DNA from 4 places in the Exiguobacterium sp. SH1S1 genome. Region 3 is predicted to be linked to each of the others. Evidence: riboswitches for the same ligand, from Rfam matches in the RefSeq annotation. Region 3 holds a riboswitch; each other region holds the start of a gene.

Region 1 (5,211 bases), 1.2 Mb from region 3:
TCATCTATCTTCCCCCCTGTTCTTTCACTGTACCAAAAGCAGTACGGGAAGACTCAAAGCTTTTGCTTCAACTGCTCGTAATGCTCGTTCGCTAAATCAAAATAGACGAAGTCGCGGCGTTCGATCCGATCGAGCGTCGCCTTGAAATCACGCCAGCCACGGTCGACCATCTCCGGCGTGAGCTCACCTGACTTGGCTGCCGCTTCGAACTCATCCTCGTCTTTACGGACGACGTCACCGTTCGGGAAGATGAGGATGTCGAGCAGGAGGTCATCCATGTACGGAATCCCATCCTCATACCCGATCCCCTCGACGATATCGATGTACCATTGGACGATGTTGCCCCGGTCATCGAACATGACGGTCACCCCGAACGGTTCATGTTCTGAGAAGTACTGGAGCCACGCGTAACCTGCGTCGGCGACGATGAACTCCTTTCCTTGATGCATCTTATATTGTGGGGCTCGGACGGCGTCAATTTGAAAGAGGGCGACGGTGCCCGAGAAGCGATCGTCCCGCACCTCCATTTGTGCGTATCGATTTTTTAATATGCGTTCCCAATCACGACGATTGGCAAATTTTCGTTTTGGCATCTCTCTCTCTCCTTTAAATCAGTTTCCTAAATGTGTTCGCCAAAAGTCGACATTCCCCTGTTCAATCGTACAGATTGTGTGGATTGAACCAGACGAGGTAGCGATTCCATTTGCCCTAGATGAGAAAGTATCCAGGTTCTCATCCTATTTCATACATGCTACGCTAATGTAAAATAGGGAAATAATGTAACTTACTAGGGGGTTGTTTTATGAAACGATTAGGACTACTTGGCTTAAGCGCGTTCTTGCTGACAGGTTGTACCGATCAAGCCGAGCAACCAATCGTCTCTCCTGATATGAACGAACAAGATGAAGAAGCGACGATCGAATGGACACGAGAAGATTTCAAAGACGTCTTTGACCAACACGAGACTGCCCAAGACTTGTTAGCAGCGCTCGAAACCCAAGGGCTAACACCGTTCCGTGAGACGTTCGAACGCGTCGTCATCGCCGGGGACGGGATCCATCATACATACGCCGATATTTATCCGTTCAAGCTCGACGACGGCACGTACGCGACCGTCTATGAGAATGAAGACGGTGAGGTCGCCAACGGTCCCGAGTCGGTCGCACCACTCTTTTGGCAAGAAGAGTCGTTCACGCAATTCGTTGAGGAGATTGAGAAGCGCAAATACGGGACGAGTGCCCCCCCGACCGACGTCACATTGACGCAAGACGAGTTTCAATCGATTTACGACCGCCATGCCTACACGTCAGCGCTCATCGTCGAGCTCGACGAATGGGGAGTTCAAGTCGCACGCGACCCAATCGAGAACGTCATCATTGCCGGGAACGGCGTCAAGGAAGTGACGGCCGACTTGATCGTCTTTGAGATCGAAAACGGCTACGCTATCGTCTACGACCAAGACGGTGAGATTTTGAAAGCACCGGAGTCGATCGCCCAGCTGTTTTGGAACGAGACGGATTATGAAAACCTGCTCGAGAAGAACGAGTGATCACGTACCGCGACGTTTCAAGTCCCGATACTCGAGGAACAAGTTGAGCCATTGGGCCGGTTTATCGGCTGACTCGGACGGATCATACCGATAGTTGGTCACATATACATGCCACGACAGCGCCCGATACACGCAACCGAGCTCTTCAGCGATCAACAAATGGCGCCATAGCACGTCCCGAGGCGCTACACCTTCCCACTCAGCCAAGTAGACGGTACGCATCTTCTGAATCTGTTCATACCATGCGACTTCATCGTCTTCTGGCAACAAGTCGTAGAGCGCGTTCCAAAACACACGGACGCTGAAGAACGGATGGGTGACGGTCGCATCGCCCCAATCGAGAATACATAAGTCATCCGTCTGTTTGCGCCAAAAGATGTTGCCGCCATGTAAGTCGCCGTGCTCGAGACTCATCGGCACCCCAGTCGCGAGCTCGTCGCACATGGTGAGGAGTTCGTCTTGGAGCGCCAGCACCGCCTCTGCCTTATCTCGATCTAACCCCGTACATAACTCGGGTAAATACGTCCGTATCTCTTCTTTTAGACGAGCCGGACGCCGGTCCGGGATACCGTAGGCCAAAAGCGTATCCGTGTAATTCGCTTCTTTTCTCTGTAGTTTCGCATATTGACGCACAGCCGCTTTGTACCGACTGTGCTTAGGGTATTCACGAAGTGCATACCCGCCGATGTCTCGCATAAGTAGCCAGTTGCGTGTCGCGGCAATGGCGATGACCTCCGGGACGAGTCCCGGATGCCGTTCGGCTAGATGCATCGACAGTTCAGCCTCGCCACCACTGATTGCTGTCACCGCCTTGGCGTAGTAACGGTCTGCCCCGTACTCTCCATACATCAAGTATGTCAAATCGGTATCTTTCACAACCCGCCACGTCACGCCTGGCACGTGACCATCGAGCCAGTGCTCGAACTGTTCACGGTAAGACTCGTCACGCCATGGGATGGCATCCCTCACTGACCTCACTTCCTTTCACCACACTTCGTTTAGGAGGAAATAATATGGACGTTGTCTATTATTCATACCCGGTCGATGCGCTACTCTATATGTATTTAGGTGCGACGGCTGTCTTCAGCTTCATAATTGGTCTAGTCGTTCGCCGTGTGTCGAGACGTCCAGATATCAGCTTTTGGACGACGATCGTGCTCAGCTTTGTCGGACTATGTCTTTCACTCGGCTGGTTCCGTAACGCCTCGGTCACCGTATTTATGGGTACACTCCCGTGGGTCATCAATCTCATGTTTTCCCTGTTTTTATACGCCCTGTATAGCGGTATCATTTATTTCATCTTCCGACCGCGAAAAATTGAGGCAACAAAATAACGTTATGCTATACTCAAACCAATAAACGACCACTAGGGGAGCCTTCGGGCTGAGACGGCAACTGCCGGACCCTTCGAACCTGATCTGGCTCATACCAGCGTAGGGAAGTGGCTTGGATACGTCTGTCTGTCCACGCCACTTTTCCACTTGGAGAAGTGCGTTTTCATTTTGAAAGGAGACACTTCATGCGTATTCAACAACTCACTTGGATGGCGATGCTCATCGCCATCGCCATCATCGGCTCCTTATTCATCTCCATCCCGACCGGTGTCGCCCGGGCCTATCCGGTGCAACATATGGTGAACGTCATCGCCGCCGTCACCGTCGGTCCGATTGGTGCCGTCCTCGTCGCGTTCGTGACCGGACTTGTCCGTGTCATGACCGGGACCGGGTCGTTGCTCGCCTTCCCAGGTGGTATGATCGGCGCCTTGCTTGCTGGACTATTTTACGTGCGGACGAACCGGGTCGCTTTCGCTGCGCTCGGTGAAGTCATCGGGACGGGCGTCATTGCCTCGCTCATCGCCGTCCCATACGCGAAAATCTTAATGGGTTCTGAGTTTGGGGCGCTGTTCTTCTTCCCGGCCTTCCTCGCCTCGAGCATGACTGGAGCCATCCTCGGCTGGATCGTCTTGGCGCGGGTCAAACAGTTGCGTCCGCTCACGGTGAAGCGATAATTGAACAACAACCACCAAAACAGGGACGGCCGACTTAGGAAGGCTGTCCCTGCTTCACGTGATACACCCAAATCTCTTCCCCGTTCGCTTCATCAATCAAGCCACTGTCCTCGAATCCGCCCTTCGCATAAAACCGTTTCGCCGGTTCATTCGTCGGATGGAGGCTGAGGATGAGGTCATCGACATCAAATCGCTCTTGCATCCACTCAATCGCAAGTTGCAAAAATGTTGACCCGATGCCTTTCCCTTGCTCATCCATATCAATCATAAAGCGGTCGAGCCAGACGTAACGCTCCACCTTGTTCTCGGCCCCGACCATCATGAAGCCGACCGGTTGATTGTCTCGACAGAGCGCGTAGCACGTCCACGCGTACTTGACGTCGACGTCCATCTCGCGGAGCGATTCCGCGTTCGTTTCGATAAAGCGGGCCTGACCAGGTGCGACGGTCAAGGCGACGACCGCATCCAAGTTCGTCTCATCAATCGGTTGAATCGTCAACGCATCGGTAGCCATCGTTGTACCTCCTCCATGTCCTGCCCGCGTTTCGGCAAGATGTAGGCGCTGACCGACGAGTTATACAAATACACATAATCGGCTTCCTCGACGACTTCCTTGATGCCGCTCCATGAGACTTTCGTCTCCCCGAACGCATTTTTGTCACGAAGACCGTCTTCATCCAGATCCATCGTATGCGGGCCGATCATGCCTTCATTGCTTCGTTCTTGAATCATCCGCTTCGTCTGTTTTCGGATATGCCGTTCAAAATACTTCGGATAATACAGAAACCAGATGAGGCTGATGACGCCATACACCCCAAACAGCCACCAGCTCGTATCTTGAAACAATGTCGCGAACGTCAAAGCGCCACCACCTAAAATGATGACGGGCCCGATGATGCGCTGCAGGAATAGCATCCTCTTCCCTATCTTTGAACGTCTAATATGACTCAAGTTGAAGTGAATGTAGTCTTCTTCCGTCAATTCGTATTGGATTTCCATATGTATCCCTCCTCGGTGTCGTATACGTCTTCGTTCAAGAAAAGTTCCGCTTCAGGCTCCTATTCGCTAAAATGAAAGCAAAGGAGTGACACGATGAAACAAATCCACCATCTCTGTATCCAAACGCCCGACTATGCGGCGTCAAAGCAATTTTATGAAACGCTCGGTTTTGAGCTCGTCCAAGAGTCACCCAACTTCCATACCCGGGCGTTCAACAGTTGGCTCAAGCTCGGCGACTTCTATATCGAACTCCAGACGGCGAAGACCGACGAGACGTTATCGCCGTATTCGAAACATGCGGCCGGACCCGTTCACTTCGCCTTGTACGTCGATGACCTTGAAGCGGAAGTCCGTCGGCTCGAGGCGCTCGGTGTCACGTTCTTGCCGAAACATGGCGGCAACATCTACTTCGTCGTCGATGGACATTTGAGCAAACTAAAAGCCCCGGAAGGCACGATCATCGAGCTTCGGGACACATTTTTGATCAAGTGAGGCGCTCGCCTCGCTTTTTTTCGTCCGTATCGCACACCCCCATGTTTCCCGCCACCTACGAACAGGTACATGAAAAAGAATACGACGTGTACGTACCGTTTGGAGGCTATTTATGAAATATCTTGATTATTGGAGTTATCTGTCACTATCACTTGCCAAACTA
Region 2 (5,211 bases), on a different contig from region 3:
TATGAGCGTCGGTGATGCGACGACTGAACTGGAAGCATCCGGATTCGTCGTTGAGACGACGGACCGAGTGAGTGACAACGTGTCTGAAGGCGACGTGATTTCGCAAAACCCGCAACCTGGACGGAAGCCGAAGCGTGGAACGGTCGTCACCATCGTCGTGTCTGCTGGGAAAGAGACGGTCGAGATGCCTGACGTCGAAGGGTTGTCTCAAACAGCAGCGGAACGAACGTTGAAAGATCTTGATTTCACAGATATTGAAATCCAATCCGAAGCGTCCGAAACGGTCGACAGCGGAGATGTGATTTCGCAGTCGATCACGCCAGGTGAAGAAGTTATCGCGTCGGAAGAGACGGTCACGCTCGTCGTCTCGACCGGCAGCAATAAAATCGAGCTCGCCAATTTGACGGGCTACACGTTCGAAGAGGCGTCAACTTATGCCGAGCAAAACAACTTGAAAATCGTGAAACGCGATGAGTATTCGACGAGCATCCCAGCGAATCAAATCATTCGTCAACTTCCGACGTCAGGGACGGCGGTCGACCCGGGAACGGAACTGACGGTCATCGTCTCACAAGGGGTCGAGCCGACCGACATCTCGATCGAGCGAGAAGTGGACGTCGAAATCGAACCGCCGGCAGAAGGTGAAGAGGCGGAGCCGGTCGAAGTCGTCATCCGTACCGTCGATGCCCGTGGTGAGATCGAAGTGTTGCGTGATATGATCACAGAAACGACGACGTATTCCTATACGCTCGTCATTGCTCCGGACGAAGTCGGTACCGCGACGATTGAAGTCGAGGGAGAAGTCGTTCGGACCGATACGGTGACATACGCCCAAGCAAAAGATTCACAATGAAGAGGTGGCGTGCGCGTCACCTCTTTTCTAAGGAGGAAACAGGATGAAAGGAACGATTATTCGCTTGCAAGGTGGATTTTATGATGTCATGACCGAAACGAAAGTTGAAATCAGATGTCGCGCCCGGGGAAACTTCCGGAACCGAAACATTTCGCCCGTCGTCGGGGACGACGTCGATATTCAAGACCAAGGGGACGGGACCGGCTACATCATGGCTGTCGATGAGCGGTCGAACCATCTCGTCCGTCCGCCGATCGCCAACATCGATCAGGCGTTTCTGCTCTTTTCCGTGAAAGAGCCGGCGTTCTCGTTTCATTTGCTTGACCGCTTTCTCATTTTGATCGAATCGAAGCAAGTTCACCCAATCATCGTGTTGACGAAGATGGACTTGTTGCTAGAAGCTGAAAAAGAAAAAATTAGTGCGGCGGCAGCGCTATACCGTTCGATCGGCTATCAAGTCATTGAGACGTCGACCGAAGACGGAGCTGGAATCGAGCTCATCCGCAGCGCGTTCAAAGACAAGACGAGCGTGTTCGCCGGACAGACCGGCGTCGGGAAGAGTTCGTTGCTGAACGCGGTCGCACCGGAGCTCGAACTCGCGACTGGTAAAATTTCGAAAGCGCTTGGCCGCGGGAAGCATACGACGCGTCACGTCACGCTCATCACACTCGCGGACGGGTTCGTCGCCGATACACCTGGATTCTCGAGTCTTGAGTTCCCGGAAGAACTTGAAGTCGAGGAGATGCGTTGGTGTTTCCCTGAATTCGTCTTGCGGCACGATGACTGTAAATTCCGTGGTTGCGCCCATTTGAACGAGCCAGGTTGTGCCGTCAAAGCGGCGGTCGAGGCCGGAGAAATCGCTTCCACCCGCTATGCGAACTATGTTACGTTTATGGAGGAATTAAAAGATAGACAACGGAGGTACTAACATGATTAAAATCGCACCATCGATCCTGTCGGCCGATTTTGCCAACCTTGAGGCAGAGGTCAAAGCGGTCCAAGAAGCAGGGGCCGATTACATTCATTTTGACGTCATGGACGGTCAGTTCGTGCCGAACATCTCGATTGGACTGCCGGTACTCAAAAGTTTGCGTGACAAGTCGGACATGGTATTAGACGTCCATTTGATGATCGACCAACCGGAACGGTTCGTCGAGGACTTCGTTCAAGCAGGCGCCGATATCGTCACGGTCCATGTCGAGGCGACAAACCATTTGCATCGCGTATTGCAACAAATCAAAGGAGCCGGCGCCAAGTGTGGTGTCGTCTTGAACCCACATACGCCGTTGTCATCAATCGAGCACGTGCTCGGTGATGTCGATATGGTGTTGCTCATGACCGTGAACCCTGGCTTTGGCGGCCAAGCGTTCATCGAAGCGGTCGTCCCGAAGATCGCGGCGCTCAGCGAGATGCGCCAAGCGCGTCGTCTCGACTTCGAGATCGAGATTGATGGCGGGGTAAATCCTGCGACGGCAAAACTTTGTATCGACGCAGGTGCCGACGTCCTCGTTGCCGGTTCAGCCATCTATAACGAACCGAGCTATAAAGACGCAATCGATAGCATTCGCAACGCGTCTCGTGTATAATCGTCTGTAGAACAACAAATATTGTCGCAAGGGGTGTCACATCTGTGGCTGAGAGGCATGAGCTAACCCTTTGAACCTGTTCCGTTCACACGGACGTAGGGATGTGGCGAAAATGCACGTTGCTACACGATAGCAGCATGGCGTTTACGTCATGCTGCTTTTTGTCGTTCACTCATATCAAGGAGGGAATAAGATGAAACAACGTTTAAAACTACAGGCGCTCATTGAAATCTCGCTGTTCGCCTCGCTCGGACTGATCTTTGACATGCTCATCCCATATCGGTTGCCGCAAGGCGGAGCAGTCAGCTTGGCGATGCTGCCGATTCTCGTGATGGCTTATCGGCATGGATTGAGAGGCGGACTCGCGACAGGCGCGCTCGTCGGGACGCTACAACTGTTATTTGGGGCCTATATCTTCACGCCGGTCCAGTTTTTACTCGACTACACGGTCGCCTACGGCCTCGTCGGAGTCGCCGGCATCTTCGCCGGGCAAGTCAAACAGTCGGCAAAAGACGGCGCCAAGAAAACGCTCACGTTCTATTTGATTCTCGGGGCGTTGATCGGCTCGGCGCTCCGCTACGTTGCGCACGTCGTCTCCGGCATCGTCTTCTTCGCCGAGTATGCGGAAGGACCGGTCGTCTTGTACTCGCTCGGCTATAACTTGACGTATATGTTGCCGTCGTTCCTCGTCTCGGCGGTCGTGATCGTGCTCTTGTTCACGTCGGCGCCGCGTTTCGCGACGCTCGCGACACGGGACATCAGATAATGCGTGTCTTGATTGTGGCTGCGAGCCCGGAAGCGGTCCCTGAGCTTCCTCGGAACGCCGATTACGTCATCGGCGTCGACGGCGGCTATCATACGCTGCTCGACCGTGGGATGAAGCCGGACCTGCTCGTCGGTGACTTTGATTCGTTCACAGGCACCGTGCCGGAGGAAGCTGTCCGTTATCCGTCTGAAAAAGACGTGACCGACCTTGAGATCGCTCTCGAGGCGGCACGAGGGAAAGGGGCGGACGTGATCGACGTGTACGGTGCACTCGGGGGCAGACTCGATATGACGCTCAGCAACGTCGGTCTGCTCGAGGCGTACCCCGAGATGCGGTTGTTCGCAGACGGGCAAGAAGTGCGCCTCGTCGGAAAAGGGGACTATCGCCTCCCGCGTCGTCCTGACCATTACTTGTCGCTCGTACCTTGGAAACGGGCCTCGGTCTCGATTCGTGGCGTCAAGTACCCGCTCGAGAACCATGACGTCGTCAGCCATGAGGCGCTGACGATCTCAAACGAGTGGTCGGCGGAAGAGGCGGATTTGCTCGTTCATAGCGGCAACGTCTTGATTATGTATATAAAGAAATAAACAAAAAAAATCCCATCGGCGCATGCCGCTGGGATTTATTTCGTTCGTGTATGGTAATTATACGCGTTCAACGAGACCTGATTTAAGAGCGCGAGCTGAAACCCAAACTCGTTTAGGTTTACCGTCAACGAGAATGCGAACTTTTTGTACGTTTACACCCCAAGTACGTTTTGTCTTGTTGAGTGCGTGCGAACGGTTGTTACCTGACTTAGGTGACTTACCTGTTACGTAGCATTTACGTGCCATGCGTTTCCCCTCCTTTTTTATGTGGGTTCGTCCTAATAGACACTCGTTTATATTAGCATGGGTTTTTTCACGATGCAACTAGAAAATAACCGGATGACAAGAAAAAAACTTGACATTACGGATGAGGATTTTAATAATGAATGAGGGTTGCGGTTACAATTGACCGAGTTTAGGGGCATGTCCTTTTAATAACTAGGTACTTATTGTAGAATATACTGTAGGAATCATTCCGAATAAAGGAGGCTACTCCATATGGCAATTGAAATGAAGACAACATATGGCAATATTGATATCACGAACGACGTGGTCGCGACACTCGCGGGCGGTGCGGCGATGGAATGTTTCGGCGTCGTAGGAATGGCGTCACAAGCTCAACTGAAAGACGGGATCGCAGAACTGCTCAAACGTGAGAATTATGCGCGTGGCGTTGTCGTACGTCAAGATGGAGAAGACGTACATATCGATATGCACATCATCGTGAGCTACGGGACGAAAGTGTCGGAAGTCGCTTACAACGTGCAAAGTCGTGTAAAATACACGCTCGGTGAAACTTTAGGATTAAACGTTTCGTCGGTAAATATATTCGTACAAGGCGTTCGTCTGACGAATGACTGACGAGAACGAAGGAGGATTTGGTGTGGGGTTAAAACGTTTAGATGGATTGGTGTTTGCGCAAATGGTCGCAAACGGTGCAGCCAACTTGAGCCAAAATGCAGATTACGTGGATTCGCTTAACGTCTTCCCGGTCCCAGACGGCGACACGGGAACGAACATGAATTTGACGATGACTTCAGGTGCGAAGGAAGTGGCCGCACTCGACACAGCGAACATCGCTGACGTGTCATCGAAGTTTGCCCGCGGCCTACTTATGGGGGCCCGTGGGAATTCGGGTGTTATTTTGAGCCAATTATTCCGTGGTTTCGGTAAATCGATCGAAGGAAAGACAGAATTGTCGACACTCGACTTTGCCGAGGCACTCAAACGTGGCGTCGACACGGCATACAAGGCGGTTATGAAACCGGTTGAAGGAACGATTTTGACGGTTGCTCGTGAAGCGGCCGACGAAGCGCTCCGTGCCTCTGAGTCGACGAGCGACTTCAATGAGTTCATGGAGCAAGTGATCACGGAAGCGAAAGCGTCGCTCGAGCGGACACCTGATTTGTTGCCGGTCTT
Region 3 (5,211 bases):
CTCGACGAGTGGGCTCGCCGACAAGATCTACAAGTTCGCCGACCTTGACCTGCGCATCAACTTGGCCCTCTCGCTGCACGCGCCGAACGATGCGCTGCGGACGAGAATCATGAAGATCAACCGGGCGTTCCCGCTCGATAAACTGATGCCGGCGATCCGCTACTACGTCGAGAAGACGAATAAACGGATCACGTTCGAGTACATCTTGCTCTCGAAAGTGAACGATTTGCCGGAACATGCCGAAGAACTCGCGGCGTTGATCGATGACATCAAAGACAAGTCTTACGTCAACTTGATCCCATACAACCCGGTCAACGAGCACATCCAGTACGAACGGAGTACGACCGAGGACATCATGGCGTTTTACGACGTTTTGAAAAAACGGGGCATCAATACGGGCGTGCGTCTCGAGCACGGGACCGATATCGATGCGGCGTGCGGCCAATTACGCAGTAAACAAATGAACGTCGAAGGCGCCAAATAAACGAACGCTCCGAATCGAAACCGATTCGGAGCGTTTTTATCGTGCCCGGGCGTATAATGCGTCAGACGAGAAATATCTTTAAACATTTTTGTGAATGATGAATAGTCCTTACCCCCTCAGGGAATAGTCTTTTGATATCAAAGCAGAGAGTGGAGGCAATTCAATGGAGACAGTAAACGCTACGTTATGGATTCGAGTCAGAAACACGCTCGGGGAAGGGCCTTGCTGGGACGCTGAACTGAAGCGGTTCTACTGGGTCGATATCGAAGGGCACGCGCTCTGGTGGTACGATGAGAAAGAAGATGAATTATCTTCGTTTGATATGGGACAGCAGGTCGGGTTTGTCGTCCCTAAAGTGACCGACGGCGTGATCGTCGGATTGAAGGATGGTATCTATGAGTGGGATGAAACGTCGAAACAACTCGATAAACTCGTCGAACTTGATGACCCGGAAGGTGTCCTTCGCTTCAACGATGGGAAAGCCGACCCGTACGGTCGTGTCTTCGCCGGGACGCTCCACTTAAAAGACGAGTCTGAGCAGGCGACGTTGTTCCGCTTGAACCGCGACGGCACGACCGAGGTCATGTTGAGCGGATTGACGTTATCGAACGGGTTGACGTGGTCACCTGACCATACGTCGTTTTACCATATCGATACGCCGACCGAGACGGTTCGCAAGTTCCCGTTCGATTTGAAAACGGGCACGCTCGGGGAAGGTGAGGTCGTCATTGATTTCAAGAATGAGGACGGGTTCCCGGACGGCATGACGTCGGATGAAGACGGCTTTTTATGGATTGCCCACTTTGCAGGCGGGCGCGTCACGCGGTGGAATCCGGAGACGGGTGAAAAAGTGCTTGAAGTCATCGTCCCGGCGCCGAACGTCACGTCGTGTAGTTTTATCGGGGATGACTTAAAACAATTGGCGATCACGACAGCACGGGAAGGCATGGACGACGAGGCGCTCGCCGCTCATCCGGATGCGGGTTCGGTCTTCAAGATCGATACGGACGTGAAAGGGATGCCACTTTATCGGTTTGGACGTTAAGGAGGGACGGCTATGGTGAAGCGATTGCTCGTGCGAGCGGGAATCGGATTGGCACTAGCGGCGGTGGCTCGGGTCGGGATTCAAAAGTTATTGGACGACCGGGCCCGGAAAGAAGACCATACGTATCTTGAACCAAAGTGGGACGAGACGCCGAGTGTGGATGCCGATAAGGATGATGACGAGGTCGGATTGACGCAACTCGATTCGATTTACCGGGCCGAGTGGCAGGCGAACACGTATCCTCGCTCCGAGGCGGAACGGAAAGCGTTAGAAGAATAACTGGTACGAAGAACATATCCAGAGCTTTTTCTTCGGCCGTCGGGGCCTCAGAAAAAGACAAATGGCCGCTAGATGGCGACCGTTTGCGTTGCTCGTTCGATGGCGCCCCGACTCCTGCAGGAAAGCAAACCAACGGAGACCCAGCAGCGACGTGAGTCGCGATGCGGCTCCGGGATTGCCTGCGGAAAGCGTGGGCGCTGGAAGGACGAGCGATAACAATCATGTTAGTCAACAAGAAAACACGCTCCTTTTGAGCGTGTTTTTTTGTTGACAACGGACGTGATCCCGTTCATTATCTAAAAAGTAATGATTACGATTTAAAGGTGGTATACATCATGAAACGAATTCCGATCACAGTCTTGTCCGGATATTTAGGAAGTGGCAAGACGACGTTGCTCAATCATATGTTGAACAATCGGGATGGTAAAAAATATGCCGTCATCGTCAACGATATGAGCGAGCTGAACATCGATGAGCGATTGATTGACGGAGCAGGTTTTTCACGGACGGACGAGAAGTTGGTGGAGCTGTCTAACGGCTGCATCTGCTGCACGTTGCGAGAAGATTTACTCGAGGCGGTCAGCGAGATTGCGAACGACCGACAGCTCGACGGCATCATCATCGAGTCGTCAGGTATCTCGGAACCGATCCCGGTCGCGCAGACGTTTACATATGCGGATGACGCCTTGGGTATCGACTTGACGAGCCGTGTGTATGTTGACGCGATGGTGACGGTCGTCGACGCATATCGATTTTTAAAAGACTTCAACTCAGGCGAATCGCTGCATGAACGGAAACAGGCTGTCGACACGGGTGACGTCCGGGAAGTCGTCGACTTGCTCGTCGATCAAGTCGAGTTTGCCGACATCATCGTCCTCAACAAGGCGGACCGGGTCACGGAACCGGAACTGCACGAGATCGAAAGTCTGTTGCGCGCGTTAAACCCGGCGGCGCGACTTTTGACAAGTACGTACGGGAACGTATTGTTGTCCGACCTGTTAGACGTGAACTTGTTCGACTTCGACCAGGCGATGCATGCCGCCGGATGGATCCAAGAGCTCGAGACAGACGACCATACCCCTGAAACCGAAGAGTACGGCATCAGTTCGTTCGTCTATCGCCGCCGCCGTCCGTTCCACCCGGAGCGTTTACATGCGTGGATCGAACAGTTCCCGGAAGAAGTCGTCCGGGCGAAAGGTTTTTTATGGATCGCCTCACGGAACGACATCGCTTGCCTGTTCTCCCAAGCGGGGTACGCGTCGACGCTCGAACATGCCGGCCGTTGGCTCGCGACGCTTCCTGACGCGGAACGAAAGCAGATGTTCGCCGCCGAACCAGAGCTTGAGGCCGATTACATCGAGCCGTACGGCGACCGCCAGACGGAGCTCGTCTTGATCGGTCACCGAATGGACCGCGTGCGCGTCGAGCTTGAACTTGACGCCTGTCTACTGTCAGACGAAGAGATGGCGTCAGACTGGACAACGTTACGGGATACGCTTCCAGGAAACGGAATCGCGACGTTTTCATGATTTAACCGTTTACAATTCAGAATCGAACGGCTATACTTTTGCTTGCATGAACAACCGCATACATTGGACTACACTAGGGGTGCTTCGGCTGAGATGTGAGCATGGCTCCAATCCCTTATAACTCGATCCAGGTAATACTGGCGTGAGGAAGTGTGGCACTTTTTCTGATGGATTGATGATTGGATAAGTGGCCGCATTCTCATGGATGCGGCTTTTTTGTGTAACCAAATAAAGGGGGAATCATCATGAATCAACAATGTGGAACGAGCCCGATCGTCGGGTTCCGCTTTACGCTAAGCCCGATGACGTCAGAGTTCATACCGGTCATCAAAGGAGCACTCAAAGAAACTGATTTAAGCAACGTCTGGAGGCACACGGACGATGTGTCGACCGTGATTCGCGGTCGGGCCGAGCACGTGTTTGACGTCGCGAAAGCAGTCTTGTCACACGCAACGAAGACAGGGACCCACGTCTCGATGAGTGGAACGTTCTCGGCCGGATGTCCGGGTGACACAGCCGGGGACAATCTGCTCGACGTATCGAGTGAACCTGTGAACGGGCGGGTAGGTGCGCAATACGTCTCTTCACAGTTCGCGCTCTACCCGCTCGGTGATGATGATTACATGGACATCATCTATGAAGAGATCGATTTCGCGAAAGAACGGGGTGTGTTCAATGACGCGATGCATTATGCCTCAGGAATTCACGGAGACATCGAGCCGGTGTTCGCGTTTTATGAGGCGACGTTCAACCGTGTTCGCGAGAAGTCGAGCCACGTCGTCATGTCGGTCACGTTCAGTGTGAACAGTCCGTCACACGAGGGACGCATCGATGCTTAACTCATGGAAGTTGAAAGAAATCGTCTTGTTGTCGATTTTATCGGTCGTCTTTGCCGTCGTCTATTTGGCGTTCGTCCATGTGGGGAACTTGTGGGCCGGCTTGATCGGGCCGATCGCCTATGAATGGATTTTTGGGATTTGGTTCATCGTCTCGATTATTACCGCCTACATCATTCGAAAGCCAGGCGCCGCCTTTTTGTCGGAAGTGCTCGCAGCGTCGATCGAGATGATGATCGGCAATGCGATCGGTCCGCGCATCATCCTCGTCGGCATCATTCAAGGACTCGGCGCCGAAGCGGCGTTCGCACTAACCGGGTATAAGCGGTATGACTTGTGGGTGCTCATGCTCGCCGGATTCGGTGCGGCAGTGACGAGTTTCGCATATACGTACGTCATGGGAGGTCTCAGCGCGCTCAGTCCGACGTACGTGGCTTTGATGTTCGCACTACGGGCGACGAGCGGGATGCTCATCGCAGGGATCGGCGGGAAGATTTTGAGCGACTTGTTGCTTCGAACGGGTGCGCTAGAAGGGTATGCCGTCACCCGGCAGAGGAAGGCACATGGTTGAGACCGAGCGTCTGGCGTTTCGTTTCCCGGGAGAAGAACGCGACGTATTGACAGATATCACACTTCGTCTTAAGGACGGCAGGACGCTCATCACCGGGGCGAGCGGGTCGGGGAAGTCGACTTTGTTCGCCTTGTTCAATCGGCTCTACCCGGACAACTGTGATGGGATTGTGACGGGGCGATTGCATCTATTCGGTCGGTCCTATGCCACGTATCGGCCTGGCGAGGTGAATCGCCGCGTCGGGACGGTGTTTCAAGACCCGGACAGCCAGTTCGTCATGCAGACGGTAGAGGAAGAGCTGATTTTCACGCTCGAAAACTTTTCGGTCGCCCGAAGCGAGATGATGGACCGTGTCTCAGCGATTTTGCACGAGTTACATTTGTCCGATTATCGCCACCGCACCATCCATGATTTATCAGGGGGCGAGAAGCAGCAAATCGCCGTCGCCTGTGCCTTGATCGGATGTC
Region 4 (5,211 bases), 1.1 Mb from region 3:
TTCGCTTTTTCCATCACTTGTCACGCGAGGCGTATAACGCGGCCGACGAGATTATCACACTGTTTGAGCGGAATCGCGAATATCAAGAGTGGATTGGCGCGCCTAGCGAGAAGACGAAAATTATCGCCAACGGGATTGACGACCGTCATATCCACGCTACGCTTGAGCGAGCCGAGAATGATGTGTTCCAAATCGGGGCTATCGTCCGCCTCGTTCCGATCAAGGATTTGAAGACGATGATTTATTCCGCAAAAATCCTTCAAGAGCGCCATCGGCTGTTTAAACTGACGATCATGGGTCCGCTTGATGAGGACGAAGAGTACGCCGAAGAGTGTCGTCTACTGATTGAGCAGAGCGGGCTGACCGACTATGTCGAACTCGTCGGGAAAGTGAACGTACAAGACTGGTTGCCGAAATTTGATTTGTTGTTGTTGACGAGCATATCGGAAGGGCAGCCGCTTGCCATTTTAGAAGGGATGGCGGCTGGCATCCCTTGGGTGGCGACCGATGTCGGGGCTTGTTCGGAACTACTTTACGGACGCGCTGACGATCCGTTCGGTCCGGCCGGCTTCATCGTTCCTCCGGTCCATCCGGAAGCCATCGCTGACAAAGTCGAATGGATGATGGATTATCCGCGCGAACGGATGCGCTTCGGTAAAAACGGCCGCGAGCGTGTCCGTCAGTATTATCGATTGCAACAGTTCGTCGACCGCTATAAAGCCATCTATGAAGCGAGGAGGGAACAGTATGGCGGGCATCGGGTTTAAGTTACAAAAGCTGTTTCAAGAAGACTATTACTCTTCAAGACTGAAGGCGTACACGTTTTCCGGTCTCGTCACATCGGGCCCTTGGCTGATCGTCATCCTCGTTGTCGGTACGATTCAATGGTTGGCGTTTCAGATGCCGATGTTGTCACTCGAGGAACGGACACTGTTTATGCTATCCGTGTCTTACGCGTTCATTTTCTCGCAAATTCTATTTAGTTTTCAGCAGCTCGTCGTCACGCGATACGTGGCCGATTTGTTTTATGAAAAGAAAGCCCATGAGATCTTTCCTGTCTTCACCGGCATGTTAAAAGTGACGATTCTCGCTGCCGTCGTCATGTATAGCGTGTTTTGGCTGATTTCACCGCTCAGTTTCGCCTATAAGCTCGTCCTGTTCGTCTTATTCATGACCATCAACGTCATCTGGGTCATGTTCTTGTTCTTGAGCGCCGCCAAATTTTATCAAGCGGTCGCTTACAGCTTCTTGCTAGGCGGGGTTATTTCAGTCGCGAGCGTCTATTTGATCAGTCGTCTCATGGTCAACCCATCGAGCCTCGAGCTTCTGTTTGGCTTTACCGTTGGGATGGTCGTGACGCTGTTCGGGCTATTCTTCGCGATGCTTCGGACGTTTCCGCTCAGGTATGCGACGCGAGAGTTTTCATACTTCCGGTACTTTGATAAGTATCCGGACTTGTTCGCGATTGGTGTGTTATACGTGCTTGGGATCTGGGTGACCAACTTCATCATTTGGTTTGGTGAAGGTCGCATGGTGATTGCCGATTCGTTCGTGTTCAATCCGTATTATGACACGGCTGTGTTCTGGTCGTACTTGACGATCATCCCGACCCAGCTCTTGTTCGTCGTCGCTGTCGAGACAAGGTTTTACGAGCGCTACCGAACGTTTTACGGCTTGATCAATTATGGCGGGGCGTTACACCAAATTGAGAAGGCGAAGCAGACGATGACGACGGTGTTGAAAAATGAATTGATCCGACTTGGGCGAAGTCAAGGTGTTGTCACCTTGTTCGCGATCCTGATGGCGGGTGTGTTCGTCGGTTGGATTGGTGTCCCGGAAGAAGTCGGTCAAATTTTCCGGATGACGACGCTCGCCGCGTTCGCGAACGCGATGATTCTCGTACTGACGCTGCTCTTGCTTTATTTTGAGGACCGGCGTGGTGCGTTGTTCGTCAACCTATCGTTCTTCACATTGAACGCCTTGTTCACGTTGTCGTTACTATCGCGCGGGATCGATTGGTATGGGGTCGGCTTTGCGATCAGCACGACCATCACGTTCTTTATCGCAGGACTGCGCTTGATTTATTTTATGGGGAAGGTCGATTATTACGTGTTCGCGGCCTCGAACCGTCGTAAGCTCGGGACGGAACGGTTCTCGCATTTTGGGACCGCGCTCAACCGTCGCTTCTCGCGTTAAAGGGTTTGCATTTTTCAAAAAGATTGATATGATGTGGTCGAAGATGACCGAATTTCATAATGTTTGCCACTAGGGGAGTCGCTTGACGCGGCTGAGATGGACAAGGTCCAGACCCTTTGAACCTGATCTAGTTCACGCTAGCGGAGGGAAGTGGGCGAAACGTCCTTTCTCACACTCTTTGTGTATGGCCGACGCCGCTTCCGTTATGGGAGGCGGCGTCTTTTTTCATACAAAGGAGGAGAATACGATGACATTTACCGCACACATCCGCCAAGAGGCCAACGCCTTGTTTGAGGCGAGTTTCCACCATCCGTTCGTCCGCGCGCTCGGAGACGGGACGCTCGACGAGGCGAAGTTTCGGCATTACGTGATGCAAGACTCGTACTACTTGAATCAATTTTCGAAAGTACAGGCGAAGGGCGCTACACTTGCCCCGACGATGGAGCTGGCGAGCCGATTTTTGACGCACGCCCTCCACACGATCGAGGCGGAGCACGAGTTGCATCGGGAATTTTTTACGATGCTCGAGGTGAGTGACATGGAGTGGACGACGTTCGAACCAGCTCCGACGGCTTATGCATACGCGCTCCATATGCAACAAGCCGGCCCGACGCTCGGAGACGTGCTCGCGGCGATTCTTCCATGCTACTGGGTGTATTACGAGATCGGGGAGCGCTTGAAGGACGCAGAGCCAGACCATCCGATCTATTCTGTTTGGATTGCGACGTACGGTTCGGAATGGTTCCGTGAACTCGTCGAAGAGCAGATCGAGCGACTTGACGAATTGGCGGGACAAGCGACGGAGTCAGAACGGATTCGCTATCAGCAACTGTTTTTGAAAAGTTGCTACTATGAGCTCGCGTTTTGGGAGATGGCCTGGACACTCGAATCGTGGGAACTGCCGCTTGAGGTGGGACAATGAGGCCGGATCTATGGGAAGCCGTCCGGTTGAAGCGACCGCTCGTCCATAACATTACGAACACCGTCGTCGCCAACTTCTCGGCCAACGGGTTGCTCGCCATCGGTGCGTCCCCGGTCATGGCTGATGCGATCGAAGAAGTGGCAGACATGGCGACCGTGAGCGATGCCCTCGTCTTGAACATCGGGACGCTTGACGCAATGACCGAGGCGACGATGATCCGCGCCGGACAAGCCGCGAATCAGTCGGGCCGCCCTGTCGTCCTAGACCCGGTCGGTGTCGGGGCGACACCGTTCCGCCGCGACGTCGTCGAACGGATTTTGCGAGACGTCCGCGTCACGGTCATCCGTGGGAACGCCGGGGAAGTCGCCACGCTTGTCGATGCCGGTTGGACGACGAAAGGGGTCGACGCCGGAAGCGGCACACATCATCCGCAACAACTCGCTGAACGAGCAGCGAACCGATATAGCTGTGTTGTCGTGATTACCGGGGCGACGGATTTCGTGAGCGATGGTACGGTCACGCTAGAGATTTTGGGCGGTCATCCGCTCATGACAGAGACGACAGGCACCGGCTGTCTACTCAGTGCGGTCGTCGGTGCGTTCCTTGCTGTTGAACCGGACGTGATGACGGCAACCTCGACCGCGCTCACCGGATATGCACGATGCGGCGAGTTGGCGAGTGAAGCAGCGACGGGTCCGGGGGATTTCCCAATCCACTTTCTCAACGCGCTCGCTACCATGACGTCAACTGACCTGCCGAGCGACCGAATCGAGGTGTTCGCGCGATGAGGCCTCAAGTCTTGACCATCGCCGGTTCGGACTCTGGCGGGGGAGCCGGAATCCAAGCCGATTTGAAAACGTTTCAAGAATTAGGCGTATTTGGCACGAGTGTCGTGACCGCGGTGACGGCTCAAAACACGCGTGGCGTGCACGGTGTCGAAGCCGTCTCCGCCGACCTCGTCGCACGCCAGCTCGATGCAGTCGGATCAGACTTTATCATCTCGGCGTGCAAGACCGGGATGCTGTTCAATCGTGAGTTGATTGACGTCGTGGCGGACGCAATCGAGCAGCATCGATTTCAAAATGTCGTCGTCGATCCGGTCATGATCGCTAAAGGCGGTGCGACCTTGCTTGAACGGGACGCCGTCACCGCGCTACGGACGAGGCTGTTACCGATGGCGACGGTCGTCACGCCAAATATCCCTGAAGCTGAAGTGTTGACCGGCTTGACGATTTGTACGTTCACTGATCGTATGAAAGCAGCTGAGCGCTTGTTGTCTTACGGGGCAAACGTCGTCATGTTGAAAGGCGGTCATTTGGACGGTCCTCTCGCCGAAGACCTAGTCATGACGAAGACCGATACGTTTCGAATGGTGACACCACGGTTGCTGACGAAAGATACGCACGGGACCGGCTGCACGTTTTCGGCTGCGCTAACAGCGGAGCTCGCGAACGGGCATACCGTTACGGAAGCCGCGCAGAAGGCGAAACAGTTCATCCATAGTGCCATCGCCCACGGATTACAAATCGGCAGCGGGCATGGACCGACAAATCATTGGGCGTATAACAAGCACCCGAAGGAGGTGGTTTCCATTGAATCCATCGCCTATCGTTGAGCGGTTAAAGCTCTACTTCATCTGCGGCACAGCGGATACGTTTGATCTCGTTCAGACGGTCGAAACGGCGCTTCAATGTGGTGTGACATGTTTTCAATTTCGCGAAAAAGGTAAAGAGCCACTGTATGGGGATAAAAAAGAAGCGATGGCACGAGCGTTGCATACACTTTGTCGACAGTACCGTGTCCCGTTCATCGTCAACGATGACGTCGAGCTGGCAATCAAACTCGATGCGGACGGAGTTCATGTCGGACAAGAGGACGCAGCAGCCGAAGTCGTTCGTCGGCGAATCGGTTCAAAGAAGTGGCTCGGTGTCTCGGTCCACTCGATCGAGCAAGCCGCAACGGCTTCGAGATACGCCGATTATGTCGGAATTGGACCGATTCATCCGACTGTGTCGAAACAAGACGCGGCCGAAGTGAATGGAACGATGCTCATTCGGCAAGTGCGAGCCCGGTTTCAGCATTTGCCAATCGTG

The links. A riboswitch is a leader RNA that binds a small molecule or an ion and turns the genes downstream of it on or off. The one in region 3 is predicted to bind thiamine pyrophosphate.
Region 1: it holds a riboswitch for thiamine pyrophosphate, as region 3 does, so the genes downstream of both, thiW (energy coupling factor transporter S component ThiW) here and EVJ23_RS00265 (YkoF family thiamine/hydroxymethylpyrimidine-binding protein) in region 3, are expected to answer to the same signal.
Region 2: it holds a riboswitch for thiamine pyrophosphate, as region 3 does, so the genes downstream of both, thiT (energy-coupled thiamine transporter ThiT) here and EVJ23_RS00265 (YkoF family thiamine/hydroxymethylpyrimidine-binding protein) in region 3, are expected to answer to the same signal.
Region 4: it holds a riboswitch for thiamine pyrophosphate, as region 3 does, so the genes downstream of both, tenA (thiaminase II) here and EVJ23_RS00265 (YkoF family thiamine/hydroxymethylpyrimidine-binding protein) in region 3, are expected to answer to the same signal.

What each region holds. Positions count from the first base shown of each region.
Region 1 covers NZ_SJUZ01000001.1:1,225,317-1,230,527, forward strand. Annotated here, with positions in the region: gene EVJ23_RS06205 (tetratricopeptide repeat protein) at 1-4, opposite strand, end outside; gene EVJ23_RS06210 (ribonuclease FAU-1 family protein) at 54-593, opposite strand; gene EVJ23_RS06215 (hypothetical protein) at 803-1,549, shown strand; gene EVJ23_RS06220 (aminoglycoside phosphotransferase family protein) at 1,550-2,518, opposite strand; gene EVJ23_RS06225 (hypothetical protein) at 2,563-2,883, shown strand; TPP riboswitch at 2,908-3,006, shown strand; gene thiW (energy coupling factor transporter S component ThiW) at 3,069-3,557, shown strand; gene EVJ23_RS06235 (GNAT family N-acetyltransferase) at 3,592-4,071, opposite strand; gene EVJ23_RS06240 (YcxB family protein) at 4,053-4,556, opposite strand; gene EVJ23_RS06245 (VOC family protein) at 4,650-5,048, shown strand; gene EVJ23_RS06250 (LTA synthase family protein) at 5,161-5,211, shown strand, end outside.
Region 2 covers NZ_SJUZ01000003.1:164,635-169,845, reverse strand. Annotated here, with positions in the region: gene pknB (Stk1 family PASTA domain-containing Ser/Thr kinase) at 1-853, shown strand, start outside; gene rsgA (ribosome small subunit-dependent GTPase A) at 897-1,781, shown strand; gene rpe (ribulose-phosphate 3-epimerase) at 1,783-2,439, shown strand; TPP riboswitch at 2,459-2,558, shown strand; gene thiT (energy-coupled thiamine transporter ThiT) at 2,633-3,205, shown strand; gene EVJ23_RS08540 (thiamine diphosphokinase) at 3,205-3,792, shown strand; gene rpmB (50S ribosomal protein L28) at 3,850-4,038, opposite strand; gene EVJ23_RS08530 (Asp23/Gls24 family envelope stress response protein) at 4,291-4,653, shown strand; gene EVJ23_RS08525 (DAK2 domain-containing protein) at 4,676-5,211, shown strand, end outside.
Region 3 covers NZ_SJUZ01000001.1:48,139-53,349, reverse strand. Annotated here, with positions in the region: gene rlmN (dual-specificity RNA methyltransferase RlmN) at 1-484, shown strand, start outside; gene EVJ23_RS00285 (SMP-30/gluconolactonase/LRE family protein) at 648-1,529, shown strand; gene EVJ23_RS00280 (hypothetical protein) at 1,542-1,808, shown strand; gene EVJ23_RS00270 (GTP-binding protein) at 2,144-3,337, shown strand; TPP riboswitch at 3,403-3,503, shown strand; gene EVJ23_RS00265 (YkoF family thiamine/hydroxymethylpyrimidine-binding protein) at 3,583-4,176, shown strand; gene EVJ23_RS00260 (ECF transporter S component) at 4,169-4,744, shown strand; gene EVJ23_RS00255 (ABC transporter ATP-binding protein) at 4,737-5,211, shown strand, end outside.
Region 4 covers NZ_SJUZ01000001.1:1,185,300-1,190,510, reverse strand. Annotated here, with positions in the region: gene pelF (GT4 family glycosyltransferase PelF) at 1-767, shown strand, start outside; gene pelG (exopolysaccharide Pel transporter PelG) at 748-2,196, shown strand; TPP riboswitch at 2,258-2,362, shown strand; gene tenA (thiaminase II) at 2,444-3,118, shown strand; gene thiM (hydroxyethylthiazole kinase) at 3,115-3,906, shown strand; gene thiD (bifunctional hydroxymethylpyrimidine kinase/phosphomethylpyrimidine kinase) at 3,903-4,733, shown strand; gene thiE (thiamine phosphate synthase) at 4,672-5,211, shown strand, end outside.